2 linked regions of the Rheinheimera salexigens genome follow. The protein of the gene in region 1 interacts with the protein of each later gene in a pairwise test. Links are inferred from orthologs where the notes say so. Each region holds a gene or a part of one and is shown on either strand. Other genes may lie near its edges.

What was found.
Region 2: the proteins of nth (region 1) and aceE interact in binary tests that used the Escherichia coli proteins (3 or more experiments, as listed by UniProt). The link is inferred for Rheinheimera salexigens from one-to-one orthologs.

Annotation. Positions count from the first base shown.
Region 1 is NZ_MKEK01000001.1:1,724,984-1,740,722, reverse strand. Bases 5,344-8,321 are described here. They hold nth (endonuclease III), read left to right. Parts: upstream 5,344-6,503; coding sequence 6,504-7,139; downstream 7,140-8,321. Other genes in these bases: BI198_RS07960 (aspartoacylase), read right to left, coding at 7,698-8,321; gloA (lactoylglutathione lyase), read left to right, coding at 7,153-7,554; BI198_RS07975 (electron transport complex subunit E), read left to right, coding at 5,772-6,464; rsxG (electron transport complex subunit RsxG), read left to right, coding at 5,344-5,775. In the rest of the region: BI198_RS08005 (EAL domain-containing protein), read left to right, coding at 1-625; electron transport complex subunit RsxA, read left to right, coding at 738-1,322; electron transport complex subunit RsxB, read left to right, coding at 1,319-1,873; electron transport complex subunit RsxC, read left to right, coding at 1,879-4,083; electron transport complex subunit RsxD, read left to right, coding at 4,080-5,150; more of rsxG, read left to right, coding at 5,143-5,343; more of BI198_RS07960, read right to left, coding at 8,322-8,609; BI198_RS07955 (bacterioferritin-associated ferredoxin), read right to left, coding at 8,744-8,956; BI198_RS07950 (ABC transporter permease), read right to left, coding at 9,093-10,295; BI198_RS07945 (ATP-binding cassette domain-containing protein), read right to left, coding at 10,297-11,154; BI198_RS07940 (DUF3025 domain-containing protein), read right to left, coding at 11,176-11,994; asnB (asparagine synthase B), read left to right, coding at 12,160-13,824; BI198_RS07930 (efflux RND transporter permease subunit), read right to left, coding at 13,909-15,739. UniProt on the Escherichia coli protein: DNA repair enzyme that has both DNA N-glycosylase activity and AP-lyase activity. The DNA N-glycosylase activity releases various damaged pyrimidines from DNA by cleaving the N-glycosidic bond, leaving an AP (apurinic/apyrimidinic) site.
Region 2 is NZ_MKEK01000001.1:967,848-982,768, reverse strand. What follows is about bases 2,541-5,800. They hold aceE (pyruvate dehydrogenase (acetyl-transferring), homodimeric type), read right to left. Parts: upstream 5,408-5,800; coding sequence 2,741-5,407; downstream 2,541-2,740. Other genes in these bases: pdhR (pyruvate dehydrogenase complex transcriptional repressor PdhR), read right to left, coding at 5,550-5,800; aceF (dihydrolipoyllysine-residue acetyltransferase), read right to left, coding at 2,541-2,729. In the rest of the region: lpdA (dihydrolipoyl dehydrogenase), read right to left, coding at 1-910; more of aceF, read right to left, coding at 1,074-2,540; more of pdhR, read right to left, coding at 5,801-6,308; regulatory signaling modulator protein AmpE, read right to left, coding at 6,574-7,542; 1,6-anhydro-N-acetylmuramyl-L-alanine amidase AmpD, read right to left, coding at 7,539-8,111; BI198_RS04545 (retropepsin-like aspartic protease family protein), read left to right, coding at 8,179-8,745; nadC (carboxylating nicotinate-nucleotide diphosphorylase), read left to right, coding at 8,836-9,717; BI198_RS04535 (DUF1294 domain-containing protein), read left to right, coding at 10,132-10,962; BI198_RS16395 (pilin), read left to right, coding at 11,189-11,608; type IV-A pilus assembly ATPase PilB, read left to right, coding at 11,776-13,473; BI198_RS04520 (type II secretion system F family protein), read left to right, coding at 13,637-14,866; BI198_RS04515 (prepilin peptidase), read left to right, coding at 14,866-14,921. UniProt on the Escherichia coli protein: Component of the pyruvate dehydrogenase (PDH) complex, that catalyzes the overall conversion of pyruvate to acetyl-CoA and CO(2).

The sequences.
Region 1 (15,739 bases):
CTCAGAAATATTAGTGCGGTTTAAAACCCAAGAAAATCAAGTTTTACCCACGGCATCGTTTTTAGCCATGGCAGAAAAACTGGATAAAATTATTGAGATAGATCGACTGGTTATTGAAACATCGTTGACCACGATTAAACAAAAAAATCTACAAGATCAATATTTTGGTATAAACCTGTCTGCACGTAGTTTGCATGATGATCAATTTTGTATTTGGCTGGAACGGCGTTTATTAAAAGATGCCAATATCGCGTCTAAATTAGTTTTTGAAGTGACTGAGTTTAGCATGCAACAAAATTTTAAAACCAGTAAGCGCTTTATTGATATGGTACATCGTGCCGGTTCACGTATTACTGTCGAACGCTTTGGTGTGGGTATCACGTCATTTAAATTTTTCCGAGATTTAAAACCAGATTACGTAAAAATGGATGGCAGTTATACCCGCAGAATTGATGAAGATAAAAACAATCAGTACTTTATGCGCTTAATGATTGACCTCGCTCACCGTATTGGTGTTGGCGTTTTTGCTGAAAACGTTGAAACGCAAGAAGAGAAGCATATGTTAGAATCATTATTCATTGATGGTAACCAAGGCTATTATATTGGTAAGCCGGTACCGCTTTAATCTAAATTAGCGACTAATCATCGGTTAGTCGCTAATTCCCCACAGTTTGTCTGGTTGTGTCTAACGCGGCTTAATTGCATAATATAGCCCTTATTTTTGCTTGGACGGGCCCATGAGCGAATTTTTGCTGTTACTTGTCAGTACAGTGCTAGTTAATAATTTTGTTTTAGTTAAATTTCTTGGTTTGTGCCCTTTTATGGGGGTATCAAGTAAGTTAGAAACTGCTATTGGTATGTCATTAGCCACTACCTTTGTACTTACCCTAGCATCGTTATGTAGTTATTTAGTTGATCATTATTTATTAGCCCCTTTGGACTTACTGTACTTACGCACCCTAAGCTTTATTTTAGTGATTGCCGTGGTAGTGCAATTTACTGAAATGGTAGTGCATAAAACTAGCCCGACTTTATATCGATTATTGGGTATTTTCTTACCGTTAATTACCACTAACTGTGCAGTTTTAGGCGTTGCTCTGCTAAATGTTAATGCGCGGCATAACTTTATTAATTCTGTTATTTATGGTTTTGGCGCTGCGGTCGGTTTTTCATTAGTATTAATTTTATTTGCTGCTATGCGTGAGCGTTTAGCGGCAGCCGACGTACCGACTCCGTTTAAGGGTGCCGCCATAGCCATGATTACTGCAGGGTTAATGTCACTGGCCTTTATGGGCTTTACTGGATTGGTAAAAGTAGCATGAGTATTGTAACGGCTTTATTAGCCATTGGTTTGTTAGCTCTGGTATTTGGTGCCGTTTTAGGTTTTGCGGCGATTCGCTTTAAAGTAGATAGTGATCCGCTAGTGGATCAAATTGATGATATTTTACCGCAGACCCAATGCGGCCAATGCGGTTATCCTGGCTGTAAACCTTATGCTGAAGCCATTGCCAACGGTGATGAAATCAATAAATGCCCACCAGGCGGTGAAAGCACTATTCGTAAACTGGCCGATTTAATGGGTGTTGAAGCTAAACCGTTAAATGCGGCTCAAGAGCCCTCTATTAAACGGGTTGCCTATATTCGAGAAGATGAATGTATTGGTTGCACTAAATGCATTCAAGCCTGTCCGGTCGATGCCATCCTTGGCGCATCTAAACTGATGCACACTGTTATTATTGATGAATGTACCGGTTGTGATCTTTGTGTTGAACCTTGTCCAGTTGATTGTATCGATATGGTACCTGTAGCAGAAACAACCGAACGCTGGAAATGGGATTTAACAGCAATACCGGTTCGCGTAGTGGAGTCTTAATAACTATGCAAAGTTTATTTGAACAAATTCAATCTGGAAAGCTGTGGGATTTTCATGGTGGTATCCATCCTCCCAGCAGAAAAAACCAAACCAATAACAAACCTATAGCCCGTTTACCCATGCCTGATCGGTTATATTTACCGTTACGTCAACATATTGGTATTGCCGGCCAGTTATTAGTCAATGTAGGCGACCGGGTATTAAAAGGCCAAGCGCTGACTGCAGCAGATAATGCTATGACAGTGCCTATACATGCGCCAACCTCTGGTCATGTTATCAGTATTGGCCCACACAGTAGTGCCCACCCTTCTGCGTTACCGGAAATAACACTCACCCTAGCACCAGATGGCTTAGATGAGTGGCGTTTAAGACAGCCACTCAATTTTACTACCTGCGATAACTTAACTTTATTAAATCGGATCCATGATAATGGTATTGCCGGTATGGGTGGTGCTGGGTTTCCAACCCATCTAAAAGTAGGTTCCAGTAAGACCATCGACTATCTTATTATCAATGCAGTGGAGTGTGAGCCTTATATCACCGCTGATGATTTGTTAATGCAAGAAGCCGCTACCACTATTGTTAAAGGCATTGATATCCTCTTTCGGCTACTGCAGCCCAAAGCCGTACTTATTGCTATTGAAGATGATAAGCCTATTGCTACTGCTGCCATGTCTGCAGCGAGTAACCAGCGGGATAATTATTGGGTGCGCAATGTACCGACTAAATACCCTTCCGGTGGCGAAAAACAATTAATTGAATTATTAACGGGTACAGAAGTCCCTACTGGACGCCGACCGCTTGATATTGGCATTGTGATGCAAAATGTCGGTACTGTCTTTGCCATTGCCCAAGCGGTATTAGATGACCATCCACTCATTTCACGTATTGTTACTGTGGCCGGGGATACCTTAGACCAGCCGCAAAATGTGTTGGCTTTACTGGGTACTCCAGTTGCAGATTTACTCGACTTTTGTGGTTTTAGCAGCCAGCCAAAACAACGTGCTATTATGGGTGGCCCTATGATGGGCTTTACCTTGCCACGCTTAGATATACCGGTGATTAAAACCACTAATTGTATTTTAGCGCCTACTGCAACTGAGTTACCGGCCGCAGAGCATGAAATGGACTGTATACGTTGCAGTGCCTGTGCCGATGCCTGCCCTGCTTCGTTACTACCTCAACAGTTGCTCTGGTATAGCAAAGCTCAAGATGTTGAAAAATTGCAGCAATATAATTTATTTGATTGCATTGAGTGTGGTGCGTGCGCCTATGTTTGCCCTAGTGAAATCCCGTTAGTGCAATACTATCGGGTGGCTAAAGCAGAGTTAAGAGAGCAGCAACAAGAGGCGATTAAAGCCGAGCAAGCGAAAGCCCGTTTTGATGCTCGCAACGAGCGCCTAGAACGCGAAAAACTTGAACGACAACAGCGAAACGAACAACTTGCTGCCGCCAGAGCACAACAGCAACAAGCTAGTGGCAAAGCCAGCGCTGTCGCAGATGCGCTAGCAAAAATAAAAGCTAAAACGGCCAGTCGTCAAACCGAACCGACTACATTAGATAGAGACGCTATTATTGCCCAACGTGAGTTGAAAAAGCAGCAAGCTCGCGATTATCAGCAAGCCAAACAAGCCAACACTGCCTCAACTGTGCAGAGCGGAGCGGATAACAGCCCCCCTAATCCTGCTGATGCAGCAACAGAAAAGGATCCGCGTAAAGCTGCCATTGCCGCTGCGATTGCTCGGGCTAAAGCTAAGCAAACTAGCGAAAAGCTAGCTCAGCCCGATCTAACAGCTGATACCGAGGCTAATGTTGAGGCTGCCAATGTTGAAACTGAAACAAAACCGATACCTGCCGTTGATCCACGCAAAGCGGCCATAGCTGCTGCGATTGCTCGAGCTAAAGCTAAGCAAGCCAGCGAAAAGGTAGCTCTGCCCGATGCCGCAACGGATACAGATGCAAATGTTGATACTGAAGCTGAACCGACTCCAGCCGTTGATCCGCGTAAAGCCGCTATTGCAGCTGCGATTGCTCGCGCTAAAGCTAAGCAAGCCAGCGAAAAGCTAGCTCAGCCCGATGCCACAGCGGATATAGATGTGAATGTAGTTACTGAAGCAGAACCGGCACCAGCCGTTGATCCACGCAAAGCCGCCATTGCTGCTGCGATTGCTCGAGCTAAAGCCAAAAAACAAGCAGATAAACAATCATGAGTTTTAAAATAGCCAGTTCACCACACCAGCGTTTACAACGCAGCACTGCGCAAATTATGCGCCTCGTTATGCTTGCCTGTGTGCCGGGTATTATTGTCCAAGCTGCTCTGTTGGGTTATGGCGTGTTAATTCAATTAGTTTTAGCCATTGCTACGGCTTTAGTTAGCGAAGCCATTATTATGCTATTACGCAAAAAAGCAGTTTGGCCCAGACTACGCGATAACAGTGCAATGTTAACCGCAGTGTTACTTGCCATCGCCATACCGCCTTATGCCCCTTGGTGGTTAGTCATTATTGGTACTGCTTTTGCCATTATCATCGTTAAGCAATTATATGGTGGTTTAGGTAATAACTTATTTAATCCGGCTATGGCCGCTTATGTATTATTACTGATTTCATTCCCGGTACAAATGACGCAATGGCTGCCACCGGCATCATTACAAACCTTCGCTTTAACGCCTATAGATGCAGTATGTGCGGTATTTAGTCAATTTAGTTGTAGTGGTTATAGCCTGCAACAACTGCAATCAACTGTAGATGGCATCACCATGGCTACGCCTCTGGATACCTTACGTACTGATCTGAGTCGCGGCATTACCTTGTCTGAAAGCATGCAGAGACCGGTTTTTTATGCCTTTGCCGGCAGCGGTTGGTTGTGGGTTAATTTAGCCTACCTAATTGGCGGTTTAGTCTTAATTCAACAAAAAGTGATTAGTTGGCGTATTCCGGCAGCTGTCATTATCAGTTTAGCTATATTCAGTGGCATTGGTAGCTTAGCAGCACCCGACACCTTGGCTAGCCCGCTATTTCATTTATTTAGTGGCGGCACTATGTTGGCAGCCTTTTTTATCGCTACCGATCCAGTTTCCGCTTCCACCACCAATAACGGTCGGCTGTGGTACGGTGTATTAATTGGTTTATTAGTGTATTTAATTCGCACTTATGGTGGTTATCCTGACGCCTATGCGTTTGCAGTATTAATTGCCAATATGGCAGTGCCTCTTATCGATTACTATACTCGCCCTCGTACCTATGGGCATCAGCAACCGAGGCCAAAAAATGATTAAATCAATCAGTAAAAATGCCTTAGCTTTAGCGGTTGTTGCCGCAGTTTGCGTAACCATACTCAGTGTGGTTAATGTACTGACTGAACCGAAAATTGCCGAGCAAGCCTTAGCCAGTAAGCTGGCAGTTTTAAAAGAAGTCCTGCCAGGTGTGAGCGTTGATCATGCGTTATTAGCGGATTGCCGCCAAGTTATCGCCCCCGAGTACTTAGGCCGTGAACGCGCGCAAAGTATTTATCGTTGGCGCCAACAAGATACCCTAGCAGCTTATTTAGTCGAAACGACTGCACCTGATGGCTATAGCGGTAATATTGATTTAATTGTGGCTGTGGCACCTGACGGCACTGTATTAGGCTCGCGAGTAGTTAACCATCAAGAAACACCGGGCTTAGGTGATAAAATTGAATCTCGCCGCTCTAGTTGGATCTTTAGTTTTAGCAATAAAATCGTCACTGCCGATAATGCAGCCGCATGGGCGGTACGTAAAGATGGTGGTCAATTTGATCAGTTTACCGGGGCGACAATAACACCTCGTGCTGTGGTAACTGCGGTCAGAAAAGCGGCTTTATATGTATTGCAACATCCAGAGCTAGCCGACTTGCCAGCTAACTGTGAGGTTTTACCATGAACGAATTTAAACAGCTAACCGTGCAAGGATTATGGAAAAACAATCCTGGCTTAGTCCAGCTGCTCGGTTTATGCCCATTACTGGCGGTTACAGCAACGGTTACTAATGCACTAGGCTTAGGTGCAGCAACCTTATTAGTCTTACTGTTCTCAAATATCGCGGTGTCTTTAGTGCGCAATCATGTTGCGGCTGAAATTCGTATTCCAATATTTGTATTAATTATTGCCAGTTTAGTCACCGTGGTGCAATTACTAATGAATGCTTACACTTTTGGTTTGTATCAATCGCTGGGTATTTTTATCCCACTGATTGTTACCAATTGCGCCATTATTGGCCGCGCTGAGGCCTTTGCTTCGAAAAATGCGGTGCTGCCTTCAGCTATTGATGGTTTTATGATGGGCTTAGGCTTTTTATTAGTGTTACTGGTATTAGGTGCGTTACGTGAAATTCTCGGCCAAGGCACGCTGTTTGATGGTGCCGATTTACTGTTAGGAGACTGGGCTAAGGTATTACGCATTGAGTTATTTACAACCGATAGTCACTTTTTACTAGCAATGTTACCGCCGGGTGCTTTTATTGGTATGGGACTATTGATTGCCTTAAAGAATGTTATTGATAATAAACTGCAGCAGCGTGAAGCTAGTGTTGCTAAAATCTCTCGCGCTCGGGTAACTGGTGCGGCGCAATAAGATTAAGTTAAGGTGCAAGCAAAGGTGAAAGTTAAATAAATGAATAAGCAAAAGCGTATTGAAATGTTAAGTCGTTTACGTGATGCTAATCCTAATCCAACCACGGAATTAGAATACAGCTCACCGTTTGAGTTGTTAATTGCAGTGCTTTTATCAGCTCAATCTACAGATGTTGGCGTAAACAAAGCCACTAAAGCGTTATTCCCCATTGCCCGCACGCCGCAAGCTATGTTGGACTTAGGCGTAGATGGCTTAAAACAGCATATTAAGACCATAGGTTTATTTAACACTAAAGCCGAAAATACCATAAAGACTTGCCGTATGCTGGTTGAGTTACATCAAGGTCAAGTCCCTGAAAATCGGGCTGCATTAGAAGCGCTGCCTGGTGTGGGTCGCAAAACCGCAAACGTGGTACTCAATACTGCTTTTGGCTGGCCTACTATTGCTGTAGATACCCATATTTATCGCGTCTCTAACCGGACTAAATTGGCCATGGGTAAAACGGTTGACGACGTTGAACAAAAACTACTTAAAGTGGTGCCTGCAGAGTTTAAATTAGACGTACATCATTGGCTAATTTTGCATGGTCGGTACACCTGCGTGGCACGCAAACCTCGCTGTGGTAGTTGTATTATTGAAGATCTGTGTGAGTTTAAAGATAAAGTTGAAGCTTAATTAGGAGTTTATAATGCGTATGTTACATACCATGCTACGCGTGGGTAATTTAGAAAAATCAATCGCTTTTTACACTGACGTTTTAGGCATGACATTATTACGTCAATCAGATAACGAAGAGTATCGCTATACTTTAGCTTTTGTTGGCTATGGTGCTGAATCTGAGCATACCGTATTAGAGTTAACCTATAACTGGGATACTGACAGTTATGATTTAGGTAATGCTTATGGCCATATTGCGCTAGAAGTAGACGATATTTACCAAGCCTGCGATAAAATTCGGGCTAAAGGCGGTGTTATTAGCCGTGAGCCTGGGCCAGTAAAAGGCGGCAGCACTAAAATCGCATTTGTCCGCGATCCAGATAATTATGCGATTGAGTTAATTGAGAAAAAAGAAAACTACGATACTCTATAATCTACGTAGGTAATGGTTAGCTGCAACAAGCACCTGTAAGTAGCATTTAATACCATTATTTTTGCCAACAGTTAGCGGCAATCCATTATGGATACCGCTAACTGATTTTACTCAGTAAACTGCTTAGTAACTTAAAACCCTAATTAAGCATCTTCCAAAGTAATAAATACTTTCTCATTTAATGACATAGCCAAATTATTATCATAATACGCCGCTTCATTAATAAAAGTGGGATACACCGTAGTCGCACCGTCATATTTCACTTCAGTACCATCAAATAAAGTGAAAATTGGATCACCCGGATTAATCGGTTGATAGTCATTATCTTGAATGTTTTTATGCACCATACCTAATCGCTCGCCCTGATCGTTCATAGGCAATTTAATACTGTGCAAATAACGAAATGCTTCCGTTTGCTTGGGTAGCTGTGGCAGATTGTTGTGGTTATATAATTCAACAAAATCTAGAATATGTTGAGTCATTTTATGCATTAAATCTAAAATATCTTGGCGAACTACGGATTGAGATTGCGGTCCTACTTCTACCAAAACACCATAGCGTCCTAAAGTACACATTAACGCATGATCTTGTGCAGCAACGTGATCTTCATCACGAGAAATAATCGCTTCTGGCATCTGCATTTTAACGTAAGCAGCCATTTTATTATAAAACTCACCGGCTTGAGTCAGAATTAAACACGCGCCCATATTACTGGTCGTGTTATGCAAGTCGATAATTAAGTCTGTTCTGGCCTGCCCTTTAGGGCCTAGCTGTGCGTTTAATACTTTAGCCCGACTTTGCTCATAATCGGTTAAGGTCATATCGGCTAAATCAGTATTTTTAAACTGGCGATTTAAATCACTTTGTAAATAACGTTTATTAGCAAAATGTGCTTCTGGATTTGCCCAAACTGTTTCGGTGTTAAAACTGCTTCGTGTCATCAGTTCTGGCTGAGCTTGGTACTGTTTTATTAAATAGATACCAGAGAACTCATTACCGTGGACACCACCGACAATAGCCACTTGTTTAATTGCATCAACTGTTTGCGAACCCATAAAAACTCCTATTGGACTAAGCTTGTGCTTAGCCTAAATCAATAGTGCTATTATGACCAAAATTGATAATAAATAGAATAGAATTTAAATGCAGAAAATAAGAATATTAATATAACTAAAATAAGGCTTAATAATTAAGCAGCTGGTGTTGCTAAATCTTTGGCCGCAGCAAAATTGTGCTCTGCTACTAATTCATTATGTAAAATTTGTGAAGCTTGGCAGGTACATTTACCGCATTGACTACCCACACCTAAACACAATTTAAGCTCACGCATAGTGCATACTCCTTCAGCTACCTTTTGCTTAATAGCTTTATCAGTTACACCTTTACATAAACATACATACATAGCGAACACCCTTAATATTTGGACGCTCTAATCTTAACGCTATTGAGAACCGTTATCAATAGCATTAAGAAAAAAAAGGTAAACCCTGCTTCTACACAAAGATTTACCTTTAGTCAGTTTAGCTATGCAGCTAGTGCTATCTAAATAATACCTTCTCTTGCTGAAACCAATGCACACAAAAACCAATCGCTATCGCTGCTAAAAGTACGGTAGAGCCAAAAATTAAGGCTAATAAACCATAATCAGCAGTGCCTTTAATCAGCTCTTTAATGGCTAAAGCCACGTTCATTATTGGTACTAAGGCTGTTTTCGCTGTTAGCTCTACCCCTGGCATCATCGCCGCGACTAAAGGTAGGAAAATCATAATAGTTAATGGGCTAATATAATTTTGCGCTTCTTTAAAGGTACGGGCATAAATTGAGATAGCCAATAATAATGCAGCAAATACCGCTGATATTGGTAGCAGTAATGAAAATATTAAAATAAGTTCAGTAACCGCAATAGCAGACATCGCTTCTTGCACTATCGCCATACCTGCGAATGAGCCAATGACCGCGCCCCATATACCAAAACTCGCAACGGTAATTAAGGCTCCGACTAGGCCGGTCGTTAATACAGTCAAAAACTTACCTAAGACAATACTCACACGGCTAATAGGACAGATAAGTAAGGTTTCTAAAGTACCCCGCTCTTTTTCACCTGCCCCCATGTCTATCGCAGGGTAAGATGCCCCAAGTAAACATAATGGAATAAGAATGTAGGCGATAATAGCGCCAAATTTTTCACCAATATTTTCTCGCTTGGCTGCGGTATCTTGCTTAGTTACTGCAACCGGTTTAATTATTGCAGCTAGCTTAGCAGGATCAACATTAAGCTTAGTCAAGCTTTGCCGTTGCAACTGCTCATTAAAATCTGCCAATGTTTGATCAAAATAACGATACATAAAATCAAATTGTGAAGACTGGTTATAAATAATTTGCCAATTAGATTGCTCTACCAACTGACGCTTATTAGCAAAATCTGCGGGGATCACAATGGCAACATCAAACTTATCGTCACGAATAGCTTGGGCCAATTCATCAGAGGTAGTTAACTCAGTTTCAATTTTCTTAAAGTTTTTATGATAAAACAACGCATCACTAAATTCTGGTGCTTGTTGTTCATTAACAATGACATATCGATGTTCAGCCTGCATAGCAGTATTGGTGGTACTGGATAACACTAAACCCATCACGCCAAAAATAATAGGGAAAATAAAAATCGGCAATAGAATAACAAAGATTAAGGTTTTCTTGTCGCGCATAAGCTCGGTGAGTTCTTTAAAATAGACTTGCCACATATTAAGCGTCTCCTTGATCGGTTGTTATTGGTTCTACCGCTGTCTGTGATGCTGACTCTGGTGTTGATGTTGCTGATTGATTGGCTGGCTGCAACACCGATAAAAACGCGGCACGTAAATCACCTGTTGGCGATAACGCGGTAAACTGAGCAATATCACCACTAAAGGCACTAACACCTTTATCAATTACTACCACCCGATCACACAAAGATGCCACTTCATCCAAATGGTGAGTAGAAAAAATAACCGGTGTACCCACCAGCTTTAAGCCTTTGATAAAGTCTAAAACGGTTTGTACCGTCATAATATCTAAACCGGTTGTCGGCTCATCTAAAATAATCACTTTAGGGCTGTGTACTACCGCCCGAGCAATAGCGGTTTTTTGTTTCATACCGCTCGACATATTATCGGCTCGACGATTAGCAAAGTCGTGCATATCTAGTAGCGTAAACAATTCATCAATGCGTTGCTTTAATGCCGGCTCTTTCATGCCATGTAAACGGGCAAAATAAGCAATGTTTTCATAGGCAGTTAATTTGCCATATAAGCCGGTATCTGCAGATAAAAAACCAATTTGTTGCCGAGCTTTTACGGGGTGTTTTAATACATCGACACCATTTAATAATACTGAGCCGTTATCCGGTTTTAACGCCGTAGAAAGCATACGTAAAGTGGTAGTTTTACCCGCACCATTTGGGCCAAGTAAGCCTAATACTTCACCACTACCACAACTAAAGCTAACATCACGTACTGAATGAAACGCCAGTTTGCTATAACGAACATCTTGTTTTTCTGTCTCAGATAATTTATTAGACTTACTTAGCGCAAAAGCTTTGGCTAAGTTTTTAATTTCAATCATGCAACTTTCCTATTATTTATTTTACTGCCGACGGCGTAACGGTCGAAAGTAGTCACTATTATTATAAAAGCTGGCGTTGTCGTTTTCGCTATACCAAGTCGGTACGCCAAGTAACGGTAATGGTGTTAATTGTTGCTTATCATAAAGCATGCCATAATTAGCAATTTGTTTACATAGTATTTGATCAAGAAAACTGTAAGTATCTGTTTCATTCCAATGACTAAAACCCGTTGGCACGTCGACAAATAAGCATTTTGCGGTTAAGCCAATAAAGGGTTTAGTGGCCATTTCATACATGGCATGGCCAAAGATAACCGGCTTAACTCCCTGCCACCAATCAGCACGCTGCTGAACAAAGCTTTGTTGCCATTGCTGAGTACGTAATAATTCAGCATGCTGCTGGGCACTTGGCTCAAGACAAATAATGACACCGCATTCATCAAATAAAGTTAACTTATTACGTAATAAACTGCGCTTTTTTAAGCCATGTAGATTAATTTCTGCAATATGCAACTGGTTAAGTAAGGCTTTAGTATTGGGGAATAAACACCAGATCAAAGCACCAAAAAAATCATGCCAATTATTTTCACGACAAGGTATGGTTTTAGTGGCATAAATAAAGTTTTCATAATAACGGCCATCGTCAAGCAGCTTATCATTTGCTACAAAGCTATAATCACTAATAAACCATTGATTTAACGTTGGCAAACTAGGCCATGTATCGGGGTTAAAATCACCAAACTTTTGACATAAAGCGCTGAAAATCGGATTAGTGTTAATAATGTCTGCCTGCCAATCAAGTGGCGGGGTAAAGCGAGTTTTCTCTGTTTTTTGATTCATCTTTTACTTATTACATCAATAGCTATAACAACAGCATCCCATTGCCGGCAAATATAGTGATAAAAAACGCTTGCTTTTTCACACCAGCATGTCACATTCAAGTGGTACGTATAGACGTACATACTGCCAATTATATGTTTAGTAAATTAATTAATAGAGGTTAACATGTGTTCGATTTTTGGGGTGCTTGACATCAAAACTGATGTTAAAGCGTTGCGCCAACAGGCGCTACAGTTATCAAAGTTATTACGTCACCGTGGTCCAGATTGGTCTGGCGTGTGGAATAACGACAATGCCATTTTAGTTCATGAGCGCTTGGCGATTGTTGATACTGAGAATGGTGCCCAACCTCTGGTTAATAAAAATCGAAATCACATTCTGGCAGTGAATGGCGAGATCTACAATCATAAGCAACTAGAAAAGTCGCTAGCTGCACCTTATCCATTCCAAACTAAGTCAGATTGTGAAGTTATTTTGCCATTATATCTTGCTCATGGCAGTGATTTTATTGATCAGTTACAAGGTATGTTTGCCTTTATTTTATATGATGCCGAGCAAAATCGATATTTAATTGCCCGTGATCATATTGGCATTATTCCACTTTATTATGGTTATGATGAACATGGCCAATTGTTTGTTGCATCAGAATTAAAAGCGTTAGTACCCGTTTGTAAACAAATTAAAGAATTTCCACCGGGTCACTTTTTTGATAGCAAAATAGGTAAATTGCAAAGCTATTATAAACGGGATTGGCAAGATTTTGCTGCGGTAAAAGACAACCCTGCCAGTTTAACCGAATTACGCACTGCGCTAGAAAATAGTGTAAAAAGTCACTTAATGTCAGATGTACCCTATGGTGTTTTATTATCTGGTGGTTTAGATTCATCGCTTATTTCGGCTATAGCTCAACAATTTGCTAAACGTCGAATTGAAGATAATGATCAATCGGAAGCATGGTGGCCAAGATTGCATTCCTTTGCGGTTGGTTTAGCCGGCTCGCCCGATCTAGTCGCAGCCCAAAAAGTGGCTGACTCTATTGGCACGGTTCACCACACTGTACAATTCACCGTGCAAGAAGGTTTAGATGCGCTACGTGATGTTATTTACTTTTTAGAAACTTATGATGTCACCACCATTCGTGCTTCAACCCCAATGTATTTAATGGCCCGTAAAATTAAAGCTATGGGCATTAAAATGGTGTTATCAGGTGAAGGTGCAGATGAAATATTTGGCGGCTATTTATATTTCCATAAAGCGCCTAATGCTAAAGAGTTCCATGAAGAAACCTTGCGTAAACTTGATCGCTTACATATGTTCGACTGTAACCGCGCTAATAAATCGATGTCAGCTTGGGGCATTGAAGCAAGAGTACCATTTTTAGATAAAACCTTTATGGATGTTGCCATGCGCCTAAACCCAGAAGCGAAAATGTGTGGCAATGGTAAAATGGAAAAACATATTTTACGTCAAGCATTTGAAGGTTTATTGCCAGACGAAATTTTATGGCGACAAAAAGAGCAATTCTCTGACGGCGTGGGTTATAGCTGGATAGATAGCTTAAAAGCCCACGCTGAAAAAGAAATCACAGAGCAACAAATGGCCACGGCGAGCTTTCGCTTCCCAGTTAATACTCCTGAAAGTAAAGAAGCGTATTTTTACCGGGTTATATTTGAAGAGCACTTCCCGCATGCCGGCGCTATTGCTTGTGTACCTGGCGGCAAAACAGTTGCCTGCTCGACACCAGAAGCCTTAGCTTGGGATGAAAGTTTAGCCAACACTAACGACCCTTCTGGACGTGCTGTTAAAGGCGTGCATAGCCAAGCTTATTGATAGAAGGTTGGTGATTAGTTGATGTTTATTTGCTGCTATTAACTTGAGAATGAAAGGCCACTATTACAGTGGCCTTTTTTGTAGCTATTTATGCGAAGTCGCTATCACTTCAGGTAATACTTTAGATTTTTTTCTAGCAAAAAATTGCTTAACATCTTCTAAGATGACGTATAGCGCTGGAATTAATATTAGCGTAATCACGGTAGCGAATAAAATACCAAAGGCCAGTGACACAGCCATCGGCACGACCATTTTCGCCTGTAGGCTGCGCTCTAACACTATCGGCGCTAAACCGACAAAGGTCGTTAGCGATGTTAGCAAAATAGCTCTAAAGCGCTGTGCGCCAGCTTGTGATACCGCCTCACGAATGGTCAAGCCTTCTTCGCGCGCTCGGTTAACAAAATCCACCATGACTAACGAATCGTTTACCACCACGCCAGCTAAGGCCACTAAACCAAAAACCGACATAATACTCATACTTAACCCTAGCACCATATGACCAATAACCGCGCCTACTAAGCCAAACGGGATCACGCTCATAATAATTAATGGCTGACTATAAGAACGCAGCGGTATCGCCATTAGGGCATAAATACAAAACAACGCAAATATACCCGCTTTCATTAAGTCGCTTTGAGCATCAATTTCATCTTGGCTACTGCCGTCTAATTCACCGGTAACACCTTGGTACTTAGCACTAATTTCAGGAATAACGGTGTTTTGCATAGCAAAAATCACTTTACTTGGTTCAATATTATCCTTATCTGCCGCGGCACTAATGGTTACAGCTCGCTCGCCATTAACACGATTAATAGCACTAAAACTAGGCTGTAAAGTATAGCTAGCAACTTGATTAAATGGCACTTCACCACCATCTTTAGTGCGAATACGAATATTATCTAGGCTACCAATAGAGCTGCGCTCTGAGCGCGGGTAACGCACCATAACTTTAATTTCTTCGCCATCACGCTGCACCCGTTGGGCTTCGGCACCATAAAAGCCGTAACGAACTTGTCGCGCAACATCTACTAACGAGATACCTAATAAATGCGCTTCTGGTTTTAAGGCTAAAACAATCTCATCATTACCACCCAGAAGATTATCTTCTATATCGTAAATGCCGGCGTATTCAGCTAAGCGCGCTTTTAATTCTTCAGTTGCCAGTTTTAAGTTATCTAAATTGGTACCTCGTAATTGCAATGAGATATCGGCACCGGCCCCTCCGCCACCCGTCGCTGCATTCACCTTAAAGCTTTTTATGCCTGGGATTTCTGGCATTTCCTCACGCCACAGTTTGGCTATTTCAAAACCATCTATTTCTCGGCCTTCACTTTTATCCAGCTCAACAACCAATTGGCCTGCAGTATCACTATTTAAAAATACTAGGCGATGCCTAACAATTTGATCGTCAATATCTGTACTTAATTTATCGTTAACCCGGATCAACGCATTTTCTGCTTCAGCCATGGCATTTACTGTAGCTTGATTTGAAGCGCCTTCTTCCATCACTAACGCAGCATTAATAAAGTCACTAGGGATATTAGGGAAAAATACCCAACGGACAAAGCCGCCACCTAGCACGCCATACATTAAAATTAACATGGCTAAAAACACTGACATGGTGATATAACGATATTCAATACAACGTTCGACAAAAGGCTGATAGCGTTTAACAATAAAACGGTTCAATTTAATCGCTACGACACCCCGGACAGCTTTTAACTTATTGCTACCGCCGCGACCTATTGCATAAAAAATGCCTTTGCGCTCAGGATCCCAAGGAGTGGTATCCATATTAATAATATGCGCCGGTAAAATAAGTTTAGATTCAACTAATGAAAAAATGAGACATAGCACCACAACCCAAGCAATTGAACCCCAAATTGGCGCCTGAGCACCGCCTACCATTAGCATC
Region 2 (14,921 bases), 760 kb from region 1 along the record:
TATGGTCAACGTTAGTTTTTAATTGCTTATCAACATTGATAAAGCCGCGCTCATCAACGTTAACACCGGCTTTAGTGACGTCTAATAAGTTACCGTTTGGCTTACGACCAACTGCGACTAAAATTTTGTCATAACGTACTGCTTCTGCTGGGGCATTTTTGCCTTCGAATGATACGTATAAACCGTCTTCTTTTGCTTCAACGCCAACAACTTTAGTTGATAGCATAATGTTGAAGTTCTTTTTGTTGTACTTAGTATAGGTTTTAACTAAGTCAGCATCAGCTGCTGGTACTAATTGATCAGCAAATTCTACTACTGATACTTTAGAACCTAAAGCACGATACACAGTACCCATTTCTAAACCGATAATACCGCCGCCTAATACTAGCATCTCGCCTGGAATGTCTTTTAACTCTAAGGCACCAGTTGAGTCGATTACGCGATCATCATCTTTTGGAATAAAAGGTAAAGAAACTGGCTCTGAACCGGCAGCAATAATAGCGTGTTCAAAGGTAATTGTAGTATCGCCAACTTGTAAGGTGTTAGCACCGGTGAATTTGCCGTAACCAGTTACTACTTTAACTTTACGCATTTTCGACATGCCAGCTAAACCTGTGGTTAATTGTGAAACCACTTTGTCTTTCCAGCTGCGAATTTTATCTAAATCGATTTCTGGTGCACCAAAAGTTACACCATGAGATGCCATATCGCGGGCATCATCAATCACTTTAGCAACGTGTAATAAAGCCTTAGAAGGAATACAACCTACGTTTAAGCATACACCACCTAAAGTGCTACGTGCTTCTACTAAGGTGACTTCCAGACCTAAGTCTGCTGCACGAAATGCAGCAGAGTAACCGCCAGGGCCTGCGCCTAGCACCACAACTTGGGTTTTAATTTCGTTGCTCATCGTATTACCTTTCTTAATCGGGTCGGGTTACTGACAGGTTGTTTGCTTGAAACCTATCAGGCGAAAAAAGTGGCAAAATTTTAACATTGCCAACAGCAGAAGTCCCGTAACTTTTAATGGGACCTCTGGCTTTAACTGTTTACATAATCTCTTACACAATCACTTACATAATTATCTGGCGAATATCAGCTAAGTAACCGGCTAGCGTAGCGGTAAACCGCGCGGCTAAAGCACCATCGATCACTCGGTGATCGTAAGATAAGCTTAACGGTAGCATTAATGCTGGTAAAAACTCAGTACCATTCCATTTTGGTTTGATATCAGATTTAGATACACCCAAAATAGCCACTTCTGGCGCATTAACAATAGGCGTAAATGCCGTACCACCAATACCGCCAAGACTTGAAATAGTAAAACAGCCACCCTGCATATCGCCAGACGTTAATTTACCATCACGGGCTTTAGCTGAAATTTCTTGCAACTCGCGTGATAACTCAATAATACCTTTTTTGTTTACATCGCGAACTACTGGCACTACTAAACCATTCGGCGTATCAACAGCGATACCAATATGGATATATTTTTTCAGAATTAAGCTAGCACCATCATCTGATAACGAGCTACTAAAGGTTGGAAACTCTTCTAACGCTTTAGCAACCGCTTTCATAATAAACACTAATGGCGTGTATTTAACCCCCAGCTTTTTCTTTTCTGCCAACTGGTTTTGCTGCTTACGGAAATCTTCTAAGCCAGTAATATCAGCTTCGTCGAACTGAGTAACATGCGGAATCCGTACCCAGTTACGATGTAAGTTAGCACCAGACAGCTTTTGAATCCGCGATAACGGCTTAGTTTCCACTTCGCCAAATTTGGCAAAGTCTACTTTCGGCCATGGGATTAAATCAAAGCCTACGCTGTTAGCGCCGCCTGAACTAGCCGTAGCACTTGCACCACTACTAGCTTGCTTAACTAACTGCTTAACATAGTTTTGCACATCTTCTTTAACCACGCGGCCTTTACGGCCCGTAGCGGTAACTTTGGCTAAATTAATGCCAAATTCTCGCGCTAAGCGGCGAATTACCGGCGAAGCATGGGCATATTCTTTATTTTCAACAAAGCCATCGCTTGCAGTTGCAGCCTGTTCTTGTTTAGCTGGTTGAGACTCAGCTTGCTTAGGCTCAGCGCTTTGTGCTTTTTCAGCTGTATCTGGCGTAGTTTCAGGCTTAGCTTCTGTAGCAGCTTCGGCGGCATCATCAGCAGTTGCAAACACCATCATTAAACTGCCGCTAGACACTTTATCGCCAATAGCCACTTTAATTTCTTTTACCGTACCTGCTACAGGTGCCGGTAATTCCATCGCCGCTTTGTCGCCTTCAACACTCATTATTGACTGATCAGCAGACACTTTATCGCCTACTTTAACTAATATTTCAGTCACTTCTACAGCGTCAGCGCCAATATCTGGCACATTAATATCTTGTAAGCTGGTCGTTGCCGCAGCTTTAGGTGCAGCCTCTGTCTTAGCTTCAGCTTTTGTTTCAGGCTCAGCATCAGCTTTTGCTTCAGGCTTAGCTTCTGCTTTACTCTCAGCGCCAGCAAAAATCATTACCACGCTGCCGGTTTTTACCATATCACCAATGGCGACTTTAATTTCTTTTACCACACCAGCTTCAGTCGCTGGTAGCTCCATTGCCGCTTTATCGCCTTCGACATTGAGAATGGTTTGATCAACAGCAACGCTATCGCCTACTTTGACCAAGATCTCAGTGACTTCAACTTCATCAGCACCAATATCCGGAACTTGAATTTCAATAGTCATTTGCAATCCTCTTATGCGTATAGCGGGTTGATTTTACTGCTGTCGATGCCGAATTTCTTCAGCGCATCAATAACAACAGCCTGCTTCAACTCACCTTGCTTAACCAGTTCGCTTAATGCCGCAATAACAATATAACTAGCATTAACTTCAAAATGACGGCGTAAATTCTCACGGCTATCTGAACGACCAAAACCATCCGTGCCTAGCACTTTATAAGAGGTTGATGGTAAATAAGCCCGAACTTGCTCGGCATAGCTCTTCATATAATCGGTTGCAGCAATGGTAGGCGCGCTATTCATTACAGTAGCAATATAAGCCGTTTTCGCTTTTGCTTCTGGGTTTAACATATTAAAGCGTTCAACATCATGGCCATCACGGGCTAATTCATTAAACGACGTTACTGAATACACATCAGACGCTACGCCGTAATCTTTACTTAGAATATCCGCTGCTTTACGCACTTCTTTTAAAATGGTACCCGAACCTAGCAATTGCACTTTACCGCGATCACCATTTAAGGTTTCCAGCTTATAAATACCGCGACGAATACCTTCTTCAACGCCTTCTGGCATAGCATGGTGCTGATAATTCTCGTTCATTACCGTTAAGTAGTAGTAAACGTTTTCTTGTTTCTCGCCATACATACGCTCAATACCATCTTGAATAATCACCGCTAGCTCGTAAGCATAAGTAGGATCATAAGAGATACAGTTAGGTACTGTACTGGCTAATACATGGCTGTGGCCATCTTGGTGCTGTAAGCCTTCGCCGTTTAAGGTAGTACGACCGGCAGTGGCACCTAATAAGAAACCACGCGCTTGCTGATCACCGGCCATCCACGCCATATCACCGACGCGTTGGAAACCAAACATCGAGTAATAAATGTAGAACGGGATCATCGGTAAATCGTTGGTGCTATACGAGGTTGCAGCCGCAACCCAAGACGACATCGCGCCTAGCTCGTTAATACCTTCTTGTAATACTTGGCCGCCAGTATCTTCTTTATAGTAAGACAATACCGAGCGATCTTCAGGGGTATAGGTTTGGCCACCTGGGTTATAAATACCAATCTGGCGGAACAAGCCTTCCATACCAAAGGTACGGGCTTCATCGGCAATAATTGGCACAATTTGCTGACCAATATTTTTATCTTTTAATAAGATATTTAACATGCGCACAAAAGCCATAGTGGTAGAGATTTCGCGTTTTTGCTCTTCAAGCAAGCCGTCAAACTCTGTTAACGCAGGCAAAGTTAGTGCTTGGCTAAATTTAGGTAAACGTTTCGGCGTATAACCTTTTAACGCTTCACGGCGCTGATGCAAATAGGCTAGTTCAGCCGAGCCTTCAGGCAACTTAATATACGGTAGCTCAGCAACCTGATCTTCAGTGATATAATCTTCAAGGCCTAAACGTTTGCGCAGAATCAATATGTGCGTCATATCCATTTTTTTCACTTGGTGCGCAATATTTTTACCTTCAGCTGCTTCACCCATGCCATAACCTTTAACGGTTTTAGCTAAAATAACGGTTGGCTTATCGGTGCACTCTTGCGCCGCTTTAAAGGCAGCAAATAGTTTTGAAGGCTCATGGCCACCGCGTTTTAAAGCGAATATTTCTTCATCGGTTAAATCCGCTACTAACGCTGCTGTTTCTGGGTAACGACCAAAGAAATGCTTACGTACATAAGCACCGTCATTAGCTTTATAAGTTTGGTAATCGCCATCAACGGTTTCATTCATTAACTGCAATAATTTACCGGTAGTGTCTTTGGCTAATAGTTTGTCCCAACCACGACCCCATACGACTTTAATTACGTTCCAGCCAGCGCCACGGAATAACCCTTCCAATTCTTGGATGATTTTACCGTTACCCATTACTGGGCCGTCTAAGCGCTGTAAGTTACAGTTAATTAAAAAGCATAAGTTACCCAGCTTTTCGCGGGCAGCAAACGAAATAGCACCGCGTGATTCTGGCTCGTCCATCTCGCCATCACCTAAGAAAGCATAAACCCGCTGTTCTGTGGTGTCTTTTAAGCCACGACCATTTAAATATTTTAAGAACCGTGCTTGGTAAATAGCAGAGATAGAACCTAAGCCCATCGAAACAGTTGGGAACTGCCAAAATTCCGGCATTAATTTCGGGTGCGGATAACTTGGTATACCCTTGCCATCTACTTCTTGGCGGAAGCCATCTAATTGCTCTGCCGTTAAGCGACCTTCAACAAAGGCACGGGCATAAATACCCGGAGAAATATGGCCTTGATAATACACTAAATCGCCACCGTCTTTATCGTTAGGTGCGCGGAAAAAGTGGTTGAAACAGGTTTCATAAAACGCTGCTGATGACTGATAAGACGCCATATGGCCGCCTAAGTCTAATTCTTTTTTCGAACCACGTAATACAATCATTATCGCGTTCCAACGGATAACCGAGCGAATACGTCTTTCTAAGTTAACATCACCAGGGTACGCCGGCTCTTGTTGCGGCGCTATGGTATTAATGTAGTTAGTTGTCACACCGGTAGGCATTGCTACGCCTTCTAAACGCGCTTGCCCTAACACTTGTTCAAGCAGGAATTGAGCCCGCTCTACCCCTTCAGTGCGAACAACCGATTCTAACGCTTCTAGCCACTCTTTGGTTTCTAGCGCGTCGATGTCAACTTTATTGACTTCAGACATATCGAGGTTTCCTTTGGTTATACACGCCTGTGTTATATATACACATGGTCGTTAAAAAGTTATTTTGATTAAGCTACAAGTAAACTTAACCCATCTTACTTTGCTCGGTACTAGCTTTATTCAGTACTAGCTTTACTCAGTATTAGCTTTGCTGAGTGCGCCGCAGTGACCGCTCAATGCGCGACCGCTCTTTGCCTATCTCTAACAACGCTTCTTCAATAAAGGCTAAATGGCCATTACTGGCCTGACGCGCCTGTTCCGGCTCGCCGTTAATCACCGCCTGCATTAACCGCTGACGATGCTGATTTAATTGGCCAACAATGCCTTCTTTATGCTGCAAGCTGTCTAAATTGATACGTATATTCTTTTCAACTAATGGCATTAAACCGCGAACTAAATGCAGCAACACCACATTATGCGACGCTTCGGCCACGGCTAAATGAAAATTACCCACCGCCTTAGCTTCACTGTCTAAATCCGTTAACTGCTGTGCATCACAAATAGCATCATAATAACGTTTAATCTGGGCAAAATCGGCCGTTGTACCGCGTAACGCGGCGTAATAAGCACAAATTCCTTCTAAGGCATGCCTAAACTCTAGCAAATCAAACTGCGATTCTGGATGCCGAGCAATTAATTCAAACAGCGGATCCGTTAAGCCCTGAGTTAAATTTTCACTGACATAAGTACCACCACCTTGGCGGCGGTTCACTAAGCCCTTAGCTTCTAACTTCTGGATCGCTTCACGTAATGAAGGACGAGACACCGCAAACTTTTCTGCTAACTCGCGCTCAGCCGGCAACCTTTGGCCAGGAGCAAAGCTGCCCTCAAGCATCATGTTTTCAAGCTGTTCAACTATCCTATCGGAAAGCTTAGCGGGTTTAATTTTAAAGTCTGCCATGTAAGTAAAAAAACGCCTCAAAAGTGAGTTAGTAGCCTAACATAAAACCAAGTGTAAATTGGTCTTACCAATATCCATTTATGCGCGATAAAGTAACATTATTCTACTCTCAAGTAAATAAAGCAGAGAACAAAGCCAAAGGCAAAGCAGAAAATACTTAGAGTAAACACTCAAAGCTAGGGGGGGGAAGTAATAAAGGGGTCAGAGTCGTTGCAACGCATAACAACGGCAACGACTCTGACCCCTTTAATTAAATGCTAAAAGCTTAAGCTAACCAACCCGCTAAGGTAAGCATGGCGGTTAAGGCTAAAAAGAACAGCATGTTGCGCTTGGCTAACTGCAGCATATGGCCGCTTTCTTCTATCGTATTTACCACTAGCTCTGGCATGGGCTCAGCTGCAGCGGCTACTTCGGTTATTACTAGCTCGTTGTCGGCCGTAAAATCCAAAAAATAGCTTAATAAGGTAGAGGTTGCTCGTGAGAAATGCCCCACTAAAGCGAAACCTAAACCAAACAAACGCGCTGGAAACCAATTTAACCAATGCGCCACTATACCTACCGCTTTACTATCTGCAGGTACACATCGGAAGTAAGCTTCTGCTTGTTCGCTAGTTTGGTAGCTTACTTGCTCAGGGGCTTGCTTAGCGGCTAATTCATCATCATCTGAATCAGTATCAAATTCAACATCTGAGTCAGCGCTAGCGCTTACTTCAACGTTATATTGGCCTTTTTGCTGCTGTAAATGCCTTACTAAGGCATAAGTAATAACGCCAAATACACCGGCAACCAAAAACCAAAACACTACAGCGGCATAATATTGAAAATTTAACCACACTAGTACTTGGCCATAACTACTTTGCTCGCGGCTGCCGCTATCTTGTCTAATTTGTTGCATCGCTAAAAAACCGGCTTCTTCGTCGCCGCGCTCCATAGCATTTAAATAGTGCTTATATAGCTGTCTATAGTGCCAGCAACCAATGGCCAACAATAACACTAGGGTATTAACCACTAAGCTAACTAAATGGCTGTCTAATAAGCACAACACTAAAGCCAATACAGCACCCGGTAAGGCTAACCAAATATACTGGCCGATACGATGCGATGCTAACTTGCTTAAACCCGAGCTGGCACTTAAGCGCACATAGGCTCTTAAGTAGCCACTGGCTTGCCAAGCATCACTGCGTACTGCTAAGCGCTCTATTATAAGTGCTAACAGCATACTGATTAACGTCATAGGGTAAACTCCTTAATAGCGGTTTGATAACGAGCCCAATCAAAAGCTGGACCCGGATCGGTTTTTCGTCCAGGGGCAATATCACTATGGCCAATAATACGTTGTGGTGTAATCGCCGGATAAAATTGCATAATTTGTTTTGTCAGCATAATTAAGCTTTGATACTGAGCATCAGTATAAGGCAAATTATCCGTACCTTCTAATTCTATGCCAATAGAAAAATCATTACAGCGCTCACGGCCGTCAAATTGGCTCACTCCAGCATGCCAAGCCCGCTTAGCAAAAGGCACATATTGAAACACTCGACCATCGCGCCATATTACACAATGTGCCGACACCTTAAGCCCGGCTAAATCAGTAAAACCCGGCTCGGCAGTCGTATCTAAAGTCCCCATAAATAAGTCATCAACATAGGCATGTTGTTCTGGGTTAGGCGCAAATTGCCCAGCCGGTAAGCTAATATTATGGATCACCAACACACTCACCACCGTATCTGCGGGTCGGGCATCGCAATGTGGGCTTTGCCGAAAAGTTGGCTGACTAGGTGCTGTTTTTGTCATTGAATTCATCAGAGCTTTTGCCTTTAAGCTGAGCCTTGTTTAAGCTATAGCACATTGTCAATGCTGGAGAATATGAATGCAAGAGCCAACACCGCAAACTGCTGGCAATAGCAGTCACAATAATAGGCGTATTAACAGCAGCAAGGGCTTTGCTAAAGGCTTTTCTATAATCGCTTGGTTATTGTTAATGGCTATGCTGTATTTGTTTTTTCAAGACGCCATTGATGCCCAGCTTAATCCCAATCAGCAATTAAACAGTAGCATTGGCACTAAAGGCGAAGTCCGCACGGTACTAATTCGCAATAGAGCCGGCCATTATGTTGGCACCGCCTTAGTTAACCAGCACCCTATCGACTTTATGCTCGACACCGGCGCCACTACGGTGGCCATTACTGTCGAAGCAGCACGCCAACTGGGCATGCCACAAGGCCAAGCCATGCAAGTGAACACTGCTAATGGTTTAACAACCGCCTATCGCAGCCAAATTGCCCAACTACAATTAGGCGACATTATTTTGTATAATATTCCAGCCAGCATAGTGCCTAATTTAGCCGGTACCGAGATTTTGTTGGGCATGAGCGCGCTAAAACAGTTAGAATTCCACCAACAAGGTAATCAACTTACCCTAATTCAGCACAACTAATGGTACTGATGCTTAATTAACACCTGTACTTTTTAATACATGTACTTAATTAACACATGAGTATGCCAACTACTTAGTAAGCCAAAGAACATGCAAACACATTATACCGATTTACTACAAGACGAAATTGAACGCAGCGTTAGCGCAGCACTGGCCGAAGACTTAGGCTTTTTATCTATGGCCGAAGGTGATATTACCGCATCGCTAATCCCGCCTGCGCAACAAGCCGATGCCACTATTATTACCCGCGAAGACTGCGTTATTTGCGGCGTCGCTTTTGTCGATCAAGTGTTTAAGCAACTTAGCCAAGATATAAAGGTTAATTGGCAAGTACAAGATGGCGACCACGTTAGTGCCGATACCGTGCTCTGCACCCTAACCGGCCCCGCTCGTATTTTACTGACTGGTGAGCGCAGCGCGTTAAACTTTTTACAGCTATTAAGCGGTACTGCCACACAAACGGCGCGTTATGTGGCGTTTTTAGCTGGTTTTCATACCAAGTTACTCGACACCCGTAAAACCATTCCCGGCTTACGTTTTGGCCAAAAATACGCCGTTAATTGTGGCGGCGGTACTAATCATCGCTTAGGCTTATTTGATGCCTTTTTAATTAAAGAAAATCATATCGCCGCAGCCGGCTCTATCACCAATGCCGTAGCCAGCGCTAAGCAAAATTTTCCAGGTAAACCCGTTGAAGTGGAAACTGAAAACCTAGACGAATTTAGCCAAGCCTTAGCCGCCGGTGCCGATATTATTATGCTAGATAACTTTAGCCTAAGTGATATTGAGCAAGCGGTTAAGCTGAACAATGGCAACAATGACGGCCCAGCTAAATTAGAAGTCTCCGGCAATATCACCAGCGAACGCTTAACTGAATTGGCTAAAACCGGTGTTGATTATATTTCTAGCGGCGCCTTAACTAAGCATGTGCAAGCGATCGATTTGTCGATGAGACTGAAGGTGAGTGTTTAGTTTTTAGTGTTGAGTTTTTAGTGTTGAGTTTTTAGTGCAGGTGATTAGTGACGAGTGACGAGTACGGCGGTTTATTCCGCCTTGTTAAGCGAGGTTTCAGCCAGTTTGGGTTACAAGTATAGTTAATAAATTATGTTTTCGGTTTTAACAGTTGAGTTTGGACTGTGAACTGTGGACTGACTAAGATAAATTATTGAGGTTCGGTTTTAACCCTAAACTAACCATTGTAGCCCTGGACGGGCGGAAATGAGCCCCCAGGGATGGGTTTACGGCGTGTTAGTGTGGGTAAACCGAACCGTATATACTCTTAAATTTAAGTGTTAAGTGTTTACTTTATTCGGGCCAGTCCAGTTTAATAACTAAACACTAAACACTCAAAACTCACAACTAAGCGAAGCTCTGAGCGTAAAGCGTATGCATTTAACGGGTACAGTGTTTTTTTGGCGTGACGATAAAGGCTTTGGTTTTATCGTTGCTGAGCCAAGCCAAGAAAAGTATTTTTTTCATATCCGCGATCTTAACTTGCAAGATGGCGCGATGAATATCGCGCCGATAGCAGATAGCACACCGCCAATTACCGCTATAACTAAAACCGCAGCTAATAAAGTGAAAGAGCAAGTGAAAGAGTACCGGCCAAAGGTTGGTGATCGGCTTAACTTCCAGCAAGGTACCGATAAACAAGGTCGGCGTATAGCTGCACCTTGGCAACCTTCGGCAGAATGCTTAGCACAAGCAAGTATTGCTGCAATTAAACAGGATGGTGCTACATCCTCTGCTACAAGCAGCAAGCAGCAAGCCAAAAACGCTTATAACAAACCAAGCCTGAATCATAGCCAGCAGCAAAACATCAATATTCAACACACTAAAGAAATTGCGCTGTTTTTCCGTTTGGGCTTTTTTGTGTTGTTTATCATCGCAGTATTATTTGGCACCTTACCGTATTTATTGCCCATACTGTATTTAGAAGCCAGTTTATTTACTTATTGGTTATACCGTAGCGATAAACAAGCCGCTATTGCTCGACAACGGGATCGTCTACCCGAACAAAGTTTACAATTGTTTAGTTTAATTGGCGGTTGGCCAGGTGCGTATATCGCCCAGAAAAAACTTAGTCATAAAAGCAGTAAATGGTTATTTCAACGCGAATTCGCCTTAATCATCCTCGCCAATACCTTATTAGTTATCTGGTTAATATCTAGCCGCGGCCAAGATTTTTTCGGTCAGTTCGCCTTTTTTGCAAGTTAAAAACCCTTGTAACTTTGAACACCCTTAACTTTTAGAGCAAAAGCACTAGCTCTTTTCTACTATACAAACTGCTGAAGTTATAGTTATTTTTCATTAAAAACCCACATTTAAACAACTATTTAAGCTTATTTAGCTTTTTTTTTAACTTTGCTATTGCACCTAGTAAAAAAATGCCCAGAATAGATACTAGCCTTCGGGCTATTCTAAAACTCAGGAGAAGTAAAAGATGAAAAAAGTACAACAAGGTTTTACCCTAATTGAATTAATGATCGTTGTTGCGATCATTGGTATTTTAGCTGCAGTAGCATTACCGGCTTACCGTGAATACGTTGCTACATCTTACGGCGGCCAGGCTATGAAAGGTATCTCAGCATTTGCCACTAAGACACAAGCTTGTATCCAAACAGGTATTGGCTGCACCACTTTAGCAGCTGAAATCGGATCAGAGCCTAACCTAACTGCTACTCCTGCTGTTGAAGAAGCTAAGAACACAGTTCTAGCATGGGAAAATGCAGGCTGTAAATTAAGTGCAACTATTGATGCTAATGGTACATTAACTTATACTATGGTAATTTCAACTATAGGTACAGCAAAAGCCACTGTTCAGCAATGTCAGAAAGGTGCAGGTTTACCAATAACTGCTTAATCTTTATCAATGCTAAACTTTATTAATTTAAGCCAGCTTTTGCTGGCTTTTTTTATTTTAAAGTAACCTATTCATATCTTGTTAAAACTTGAATTAAACAGCATTACTGGCATAATCAATTTATCTTCCTAATTTTAAAAACAACTATAATAGGAACTCAATTCTTAATGGCAGTTACAGCAACGTCGACTCTGTTAAAACGCTTAACTCAACTTGGTTTAGTTGATTCAGATAAAACCTTAAAAATGATTACCGAAAAAGGTAGTCAATATAAAAACTTGCCTGAGTTATTAATAACTGAAAAATTAATCACCAGCGCTATTTTAGCGGATGCTGCTGCCAAAATAAGCTTAACCACCCAATTCGATTTAGACCATTATGACAGTAGCCTAGTGCCTGAAGATTTGCGCAATGAAAAACTGGTGCGCAAAACAAATATGCTACCACTAGGTAAACGTGGCCGCAGTATGTTTTTAGCCGTAGTAGACCCAACTGATATCCAAACCATTGAAGACTGTGAGTTTAATACTGGCTTAAATGCTGAAGTAGTCGTGGTCGATTTTACCAAACTTTCAAAACTTATCGATACAGTTTTTGATAATAGCTTTAACCAAGAATTTGGTCATACCGAATGGGATTTAGGCTCTTTAGGTATAGAAGATAAAGCTGACGATGACTTTGTCGGTGTAGAAACCGATAAAGATGACCAGCCGATTATTAGTTTTATCAATAAAATGTTGCTCGATGCTATTCGTAAAGGCGCCTCAGATTTACACTTTGAACCTTATGAAAAAATGTACCGCATTCGCTTTCGTATCGATGGTATTTTAAATGAGGTGGCTAACCCGCCAGTGGAGCTTGCCACAAGGCTATCAGCGCGATTAAAAGTCATGTCGCGTTTAGATATTGCCGAAAAACGAGTGCCACAAGATGGCCGGATTAAGTTAAAACTTTCGGCCAAAAAGTCCATCGATTTTCGGGTAAGTACCCTGCCGACGATTTGGGGCGAGAAAATTGTAATGCGTATTCTCGACTCTGATAGCGCTATGCTCGGTATCGATGTACTCGGTTATGAACCGGAACAAAAAGCCTTATATTTAGCCGCCTTAAATCAGCCACAAGGTATGATTTTAGTTACTGGCCCAACGGGTTCGGGTAAAACCGTATCGCTATATACTGGCCTAGCCATTTTAAATACCGAACAAACTAATATTTCTACTGCTGAAGATCCAGTAGAAATTAACTTAGCCGGTGTAAACCAAGTGCAAGTTAACCCCCGTGCTGGCTTAACGTTTTCCTCGGCATTAAAATCGTTTTTACGTCAAGATCCTGATGTAGTGATGGTGGGTGAGGTGCGGGATTTAGAAACTGCTGAAATTGCCATTAAAGCCGCCCAAACCGGCCACTTAGTGTTATCTACCTTGCACACTAACTCGGCACCAGAGACCTTAACTCGATTACTCAATATGGGTGTTCCGGCCTATAACGTCGCCAGTTCGGTATCTTTAATCATCGCGCAACGCTTAGCGCGGCGTTTATGTAGCCATTGCAAAAAGCCCGAGCAGTTACCGGAAGCTGAGTTACTGAAACAAGGTTTTCTTCCCGAGCAACTAGGTAAAATAACCATATTTAAACCGGTAGGTTGCGATAACTGTACTAGCGGCTATAAAGGCCGAGTCGGTATTTATGAAGTAATGCCTATTACACCGAAAATGGCCGATATTATTATGCAAGGCGGTAACTCAATTGATATTTCTAAACAAGCCCAATTAGAAGGCATTAACAATTTACGTCAATCTGGGTTAATAAAGGCTGCAGCCGGCATGACTAGTTTGGCTGAAATAAACCGAGTAACCCAAGGTTAAGCATAGTAAAAGGCAGAACCTAAAAATAATGCAAAAACAAGAATATAATTGAAATAACAACCAATCTATATAAGCTGATAGCAACACTATAAAAGCTGATAACAAAGCGCTATAGCTAGTAGCCAAGTTAATATAAGAAATATAAGAATAACAGGGACAGAATATGGCTCAGGCAGATAACATAAAAATAAAACAGCTTGATGTATATAATTATAAGGGTGTTAGTCGCCGCGGTAGTAAAGTTAGCGGTGAATTAAAAGGTGCTAGTGTTGCCGAAGTTAAAGCGCTACTGCGTCAACAAGGCATTACCCCTTCTGGGGTAAAGAAAAAACCACGCTCATTATTTGGCGACGGTAAAAGCATTACCGCTGCCGATATTGCTTTAGTTACCCGGCAAATTGCTACCATGCTCGGTGCCGGTGTGCCGTTAGTGCAATCCGTTGATTTAATTGCTTCTGGTTCTGATAATAAAAATTTGCGTAATTTAATGCAAAAAATATCAGTGAAAATTCAAGCTGGTATCCCGTTATCTGAAGTCCTGCGCGAACACCCAAAGCATTTTGATGAATTATATTGCGATTTAGTAAAATCGGGTGAGTCTTCAGGTGCCTTAGATAGTATTTTTGATCGCATCGCTATTTATAAAGAAAAAGCCGAAGCATTAAAATCAAAAATTAAAAAGGCCATGTTTTACCCAGCGGCTGTATTAGTAATTGCTGGTATTGTTACTTCTATTCTATTAATTTTCGTTGTACCACAATTTGCCGAAATTTTTGCTGGTTTTGGCGCTGAATTACCCGCCTTTACCCAACTGGTATTAAGAATATCTGAAATAATGCAAGCCTATTGGTGGGTGGTATTGTTTGCCTTAATCGCTTTTGGCTATAGTATTAAAAGAGCTTATGGCGGTAATCTAAAATTTCGAACCTGGATGGATGGTTTAATTCTTAAAGCACCAGTAATTGGCAATATTTTAAATAAAGCCGCTGTGGCGCGTTATGCCCGCACATTATCCACTACTTTCGCTGCTGGTGTGCCGTTAATTGAAGCTTTAGAGTCTGCCGCCGGTGCCTCGGGTAACGAAGTGTATAAAAATGCTATTTTATATATTCGCGAAGAGGTTTCTTCGGGTAACCCAATGTATATAGCCATGAAACAAACTAAGCGCTTTCCAGAAATGGTAGTGCAAATGGTGGCCATTGGTGAAGAGTCTGGTGCCTTAGATAGTATGTTATCAAAGGTAGCTAATATTTATGAACAAGAAGTGGATGACGCGGTAGATGGTTTAACGGCATTATTAGAGCCTATGATAATGGCAGTATTAGGCGTGTTAGTTGGTGGCTTAATTATTGCTATGTACTTACCTATTTTCCAAATGGGTGCAATTATTTAATGGCAGAATTAACTTTATTACTGCAACAAAATCCGGCGCTATTTATTGTCGCTGC